DNA from 2 places in the Corynebacterium marquesiae genome. Region 1 is predicted to be linked to the other one. Evidence: predicted binding sites of a transcription regulator. Region 1 holds the regulator's gene; the other holds the start of a gene.

What was found. Region 1 encodes LexA, which represses DNA repair genes until DNA is damaged. Its sites were predicted from a motif close to CGAACANNTGTTCG; they were not measured.
Region 2: a site for LexA is predicted at 2,299-2,312, ahead of QP971_RS00585 (HNH endonuclease signature motif containing protein). Genes of this name have one in related genera too.

The regions. Positions count from the first base shown of each region.
Region 1 covers NZ_JASPII010000008.1:28,267-31,683, forward strand. Annotated here, with positions in the region: gene nrdR (transcriptional regulator NrdR) at 1-348, opposite strand, end outside; gene lexA (transcriptional repressor LexA) at 1,077-1,781, shown strand; gene QP971_RS06665 (transcriptional regulator SugR) at 2,140-2,922, shown strand; gene ptsP (phosphoenolpyruvate--protein phosphotransferase) at 2,944-3,417, opposite strand, start outside.
Region 2 covers NZ_JASPII010000001.1:126,453-129,869, reverse strand. Annotated here, with positions in the region: gene QP971_RS00590 (cysteine desulfurase family protein) at 1-1,043, shown strand, start outside; gene QP971_RS00585 (HNH endonuclease signature motif containing protein) at 1,040-2,236, opposite strand; gene QP971_RS00580 (glycoside hydrolase family 25 protein) at 2,419-3,417, shown strand, end outside.

The DNA.
Region 1 (3,417 bases):
AAGGTCCCGCAGTGGTTCCAGGATGGCCAGGCCAATCTCGTTCGCGTTGACCTGCGAGGAGCCATGACTGCGCACGGTCTCCTCTACTTCTTGCGCCAGCTTCTTCAGGGCATCGTCGCTTACATCTCGCCCCTGACAGGCACGGCGCACGCCGCGAATCAATTTATCTCTGCTGAAGGGCTCGGCCAGACCGTTTCTCTTCACCACAAGCAACACGGCTTTCTCAACCGTGGTAAAGCGCCCCTTGCACGAAGCACACTCGCGCCGGCGACGAATCGACGCTCCAGCATCGACCACACGCGAGTCGATGACGCGGGATTGCTCATTGTGACAAAAGGGGCAATACACAGTGGTCCTTTCACTGACGTTGTTATGCCAGTAGTTTACTCACCTTCAATTCCGCTCGACCACCGGGCTTCGCCCCCGTTCCCCCTAGCGTGTTACTGCAGCCTCTACTTGATGCACATTAGAGGCCGGCGGTTGCGGTGCACTGTTTCCTTCAGTGCTAGCTAGTCCGCCTAACAAAGTGCCCACAAAGACCGCTACACCAAACACTGCGCCCAATGCGTAGTTACCTGTGTTCGACTCACCTACGCTGCTTCGACCCCTATTCGATCTGTCCCCAGAGTCTCCGGTCGACGTACGGTTCGAACGATAGGTCGTGCAATCTTCCACACGTAGAGTTCGAACATACCAAGAGTTTGCGGAACCGCAGACCGCAGAACCGTAGCCACGCTCCACATCCCATACGGATGCAGAAGGCACCACTACAGGTTCGATAGCGTTGCGAGTTACCAGGTTATTGCGAGAATTGAGCAGCAGAGACATAACTTTCCTTTCGACGACTGAACCCACCGTAGGCCCCTCATGCGACACGTCATGATGTCCAGTCGCCATAATGTTCGATTTAGTTGGTACGTTCGATTTATAGCATTGCCTCGAATACTTGTCCACCCCAACGCGTAAATCTCGAACATCTGTACTTTTCGTGCTACAAATGACGTGTGGCAACTTTTCAGCGCCGCCAGCTAACAGACCACCTATAAACCCACCCAATCCCCTCCGAGGAGCCAGCAATGGGCCGTAAGCCAAAGAAGACCACCGAGAAGACCGATTACGCCTCCCTATCTGACCGCCAGCGACGCATTCTCAATGTCATTAGTGACGCCGTTATGTTGCGTGGTTACCCACCAAGCATTCGCGAAATTGGTGACGCAGCGGGTCTACAGTCCACATCATCGGTCGCCTATCAGCTAAAACAATTGGAAGAGAAAGGGTTTTTGCGCCGAGACCCTAATAAGCCGCGTGCCGTAGATGTTCGTCACCTTAATACGGATGATGGCGCCAAAAAGCCCGGCCGCAAGCCGGCTAAGCCTGAGCAGCAAGTTCCCGAGGATGCAGGTGCTGTTTCCTATATTCCTGTGGTCGGCCGTATCGCTGCGGGAGCACCCATTACCGCAGAGGAAAACGTCGACACATACTTCCCAATGCCTGACGAGGTGGTCGGCGGCGGCGACCTTTATATGCTGCAAGTAGTCGGCGACTCGATGCAGGATGCCGGAATCCTTGACGGCGACTGGGTAATTATTCGTTCCCAGTCAGTTGCAGAGGAAGGCGAGTTCGTGGCCGCCCTGCTCGAAGGATCTGAAGCTACCGTCAAGGAGTTCCACCGCGATTCCTCCGGCGTGTGGCTGCTTCCCCACAATGAGGCCTACGCTCCCATCAACGGCGATGATGCGGAAATCATGGGCAAGGTTGTATCGGTATTCCGTAAGCTTTAAGCACTCACCCGACGCAGATTCTATAACCCCGCAAGGGCCGAGCGTGGCCTCGCGGGGTCTATCTATGTTCACCCTTCGTTGACGCGGCCCGTTTGCTGCTACCCCCATTTTTGCTCCAATTCGGACCCGGACACCAAAAGAGACGAAAATCCCACTTTCCCACTTTTCCTTCTAACCAGGCATTTCAGAGTGTTCGGCCCACAATGCAGCTGTGCAAATTTTTGCTTTAGTCCGTTTATTCCCGATTTTTGAGACAATGGACTAAGCAAAACAACATCGCCGGATCTTCACTTCCGCATAAAGTGGCAACTTTTACCCCCACGCCATGACGCGATGTCTCTAGATTCAAGGAGGAATCATGTACGCAGAAGAGCGGCGTCGCCAAATCGCTTCGCTCACCGCCGTTGAAGGCCGTGTCAACGTCACTGAGCTCTCAGAACGCTTCGAAGTTACGGCCGAGACCATTCGCCGCGACCTTGCGGTGCTTGACCGTGAGGGCATCGTCCATCGCGTGCATGGCGGCGCAGTAGCCTCCCAATCCTTCCAGACCGCGGAGCTTACCCTGGATACCCGCCAGCGGTCCGCCTCCGGCGCAAAAGCGGCTATCGCCCGCGCGGCCCTAGATTTTCTCCCCCAGGGCGGCGGCAGCATTTTCTTGGACGCAGGCACCACCATTAACGCGTTCGCGGAGCTCATTGGACAGCAATACCCTCAGGCGCAGTTTAATATTGTCTCCAATAGCCTGCCCATCGCCCTGTCGCTAGCGGGCAATGGCGTGCCTGACGTCCAGCTACTTGGCGGTACGGTCCGCGCGATTACTCAAGCCGTCGTTGGCGATACCGCGCTGCGCACCATAGCTTTAATGCGTGCCGACGTCGCCTTTATCGGCACCAATGCCCTAACCCTGGACCATGGCTTGTCGACGGCCGACTCCCAAGAGGCAGCCATCAAGTCCGCCTTTGTCACCAATGCCCACAAGGTAGTGGTCATGTGTGACTCCAGCAAGCTGGGCAATGACTATTTGGTAAGTTTTGCGTCTGCCGCCGATATCGACGTCGTCATTACGGACGCCGCTGCCCCCGATTCTTTCGTGGAAGCGTTGCGCGAGCGCGAAATTGAGGTCGTGCTCGCCAGCGAATAATCCCCCGATCCTTCGCCTACTTTAGGCGAAGGACTCCATGCGTTCTACCACTGCGGTACGGGCAGCGTCAGGGCTTTCCGCATCCAGTGCCACCTCGGCAAGCTGTTGGCACTGTTCCAAGGTAACTTCTGCCAGCTGCGCGCCGACGCCTGCTACCGCCGTCGACGCTGCGGATAGCGAATTTACGCCCAAGCCGGTAAGCACGCAGGCCAACATCGGGTCGGCTGCTGCCTCACCGCACACGCCTACCGCGACGTTATTGGCTTGGCCCACGATGCAGGTGTGCTGAATGAGCCGCAGCACAGCCGGCTGCCACGGGTCGGTCAGGTAGGCCAGCTGTGGCGACAGGCGATCTGCAGCCATAGTGTACTGAGTCAGGTCATTGGTGCCGATGGACACGAAATCAAGGTGCGGCATGATTTTATCCGCCATAAGCGCTGCGGCCGGAACCTCGATCATGGCGCCGGCAGTCAGGCCGCGTTCACGGCACAGGCT
Region 2 (3,417 bases), on a different contig from region 1:
CTGGATCCCTCAACTCCGGCGCGCAGTATGGTTCTGGCCGCAAGGCTCGGTCCGTGCTGGATGATGCCCGTGAAAAGGTGGCTTCCCTCCTCGGCTGCGAGCCCATCGAGGTCATCTTTACCTCTTCTGGCACCGAGGCGGACAATATCGCCATTCAAGGTCTCTACGCGGCTGGGCAAACAAACCGCATTATTTCTACCGATATTGAGCACCCGGCCGTGCGCGATACCGTCTCTAAGCTGGAGAAAACCGGAGCAGCTGTCGATATCCTTCCCGTCGACCGTTCCGGGCACATTGCAGATCTATCGGCCCTAGACACGCTTGCCGACGTCGCTACCTGCATGTGGGCCAACAACGAGACCGGGGCCATTCAGCCCATCGAAGAGATAGCCACACGTGCGAATGCGACAGGCACACCCGTGCACGTGGATGCGGTGCAGGCTGTGGGCAAAGTTCCCATCAATTTTTCTGATTTAGGGATCACCAGCCTCGCCGCCAGCGCCCACAAGTTCGGCGGCCCCCGCGGCATCGGTCTGCTTTTGGCCAAGCGCAGTCCTGCGCCCCAGCCGATTGCTTACGGCGGTGGCCAAGAACGGGGCATCCGCCCTGGCACCGTGGACGTGGCGGGCGCTTCCGGTCTAGCTGCGGCATTGGAGGAATCCGTCTCCGAAATCACCGCCCAGGGTGAGCGAATTACTGCTCTCCGCAATAAGCTGCGCGACGGAATTTTCGCCACCATCGACGACGTAGTGGTCAACTCTGCCGAGCCGTGCTTGCCTTCCCATCTGCACGTCTCATTTCCCGGTGCTGATGGCGATAGCCTCATCATGCTGCTGGATTCCTTGCAGATCGAGGCCTCTTCCGGCAGTGCTTGCAGCGCTGGCGTAAACCGCATGTCTCATGTCCTCGAGGCAATGGGCGTAAGTGAGGCGGAAGGAATCGGTTCCCTGCGTTTTACTCTCGGCAGGCTTACTTCGGAAGAGGATGTTGACTACGTCTTGGCTCATCTTCCGGAGGTTATTTCCCGAGCCCGTTCCGTCTAGTTATCATTCCTTTCTTTCGCCGCAGCTCGCCGGGCGGCGATAGCTTGGCCTACCGTAAGCGCCCAGTTCTTGTTCTTGGGCGCTAACGGTCCTTGGGGCTCATCATATTCCCAGCGGCCATCGTCAAAGAGCCATACTATGTCTCCAGTATGCGGATCCATGATGTAGAAGGCACCACCATCGGTTTTGATGTTGTGGTGATGCTGGCAGAGTGATGCCAAGTTGCTCCCCGCCGTTTTCCCTCCCTGTGCATGGTCAATCCGGTGGTCCTTTTGGCAGTTCTCTGCGGGGCGATTACAACTTGGCCAGCGGCACACGCCATCGCGGCCTTCCACGTAGGCGCCAACGAGCGGGGGAGTAACGTAGCTTTCGCTCTCCATCCTTTTTGCAAGGTCCATATCCCGCGTCTGGGTGGGACGCAGACTGTCAGCGGTCTCAGGGCTTACCCATCCGAATCCCCGGATAAATGCGGGAGCAGCCTCCTGGTCGAGGGCTCGGTACATATGAAGAACCACTTTTGCCCGCGACTCAATTTCGCCCAGAATCAACTTGGCTAGGGCTTCAGCTTTCGTGAGGTTATGCTCTTCGGCTGCCTTACTAACGTGTTCATCGATGGCTAGCATGGTAGCTTCATCGAACTCCACTGCTAGCCCAGCCTTCCCGCCGAAACTGTGGTAGGTGAAATAGGAGTCGTTCCCTGCATCAGGCTCCTTATCTTCATTGGGGTGTGGGTCCTCCACAGCGATGAGGCCATTTAGCTTTCGCCGCAAATTGGTATTCGAAGGCAGTACCTGGCCGGGCTTCGTGGGGGTCAGGTAACGCGCAAGCTCTTGGTCTATCCGCTCGAGAATTTCGGTCGGGATGTCGCCCAGCTTGCTAAGCACGGCGTCGATAGTAATAAGACGAGAGAAATCCAGGAAGTAATAGGTTTCCTGGAGCGCCTTTGTCAGTGGTAGCTCTGCGAGTCGATAAAGGGCCATTGTTATGTCTCGCGTGCGCCGCTCGCTTAAGCCCGTGCGGGTGGAAAGTGTGTGGCAAGATATGTCGAAATCTTCTTCTAGGTCTGGCTTCACCTCATTCCAGAATAGGTAATCTTGTTTTCTGATTTCTGTGGCTTTAACTGCAAGCGGATCGTTGGGGTCATTGACTATGTAGTAGGCGTCCAAGATGAAATCCCCCGATTTGTAGAACATGTGTACTTAACTCCATGGTGAATATTTTAAGCCGTGCCCTGCCCCTTTGCAAGGGGTGTGGGCAAAGATATGTTCTAAAGGGATGTATTCCAAGAGGGAGTGAAATGGAGGTAAAGAAAATTATTTCAAGTGGCGCGTGTTAAAGATGTGACACGAGTGAAGGCCTTGCTAGACTCACGCGCATGACATCAAAGAAGGCACTCCGAAAGAGCATTACTGCGGTGGTCACCGTGGCTGCACTAGCCGTAAGTGGTACCGCCGTCGCCCAGGCGGTGAGCCTCGGTGCACCTAAGGGCATTGACGTTGCAGCGCACCAGCATCCAGGCGGTACACCTATCGATTGGTCAAAGGTGCGTACCGACGGTCAGTCCTTTGCATTCGTGAAGGCTACCGAGGGCGGTGATTGGGTAAACCCCCACTATGTAGAGGATATTCAGGCGGCTAATGCTGCTGGACTCAAGACCGGTGCATACCACTACGCACGTCCGGCTGGCGACGCCAAGACTCAGGCGGCCAATTTTGCCGCGCAGATCGCCCTAGCCCCGGATCAGACATTGCCTCCTGCACTTGATATCGAGGTGGCGGAAGGAAAGTCTGCGGCACAGCTGGAGCAGTGGATTGAAGAATTTACTAGCGAGCTCAAGCGTCTTACCGGTCGCACGCCCATGATCTACACCTACAAGTACTTCTGGATGGGGCAGATGAATAACTCCCAGAAGTTCTCGGATATGCCACTGTGGCTCGCGGCCTACCAAGATCAAGCGCCCGATGCCGTAGGCGGTTGGAACAAGCTATCCTTCTGGCAGCGCTCTGGCTCCGGCAAGGTGGCAGGCATTCCTACCGACGTCGACATGAACCTGTTTAATGGTTCCAAGCAGCAACTGCAGTCCTTCAGCGACGGCAACTACGTAGACGTGGGCGGCGCGCTAGAGCAGCTGGTTGTGAGCGATGGGCTTGATTTGAGCTCCGATAGTACGCCGCTCATCGGTGCTATTTTGGCCTTGGCGGCGGGGCTGATTGCGATTCCGCAGCTTGCCGACGCCGCCGAGAAGTCCGGCCTCGATCCCCAAGCGGCGGAGGGCTTGGCTGGCTTCGTAAAGACCCTGCAAGACAAGGACGCCCTTCCAGTGGAGGACCTGGGCGATATGGCCAAGGGCAACTTCTCCGTCAGCGACCTAGCT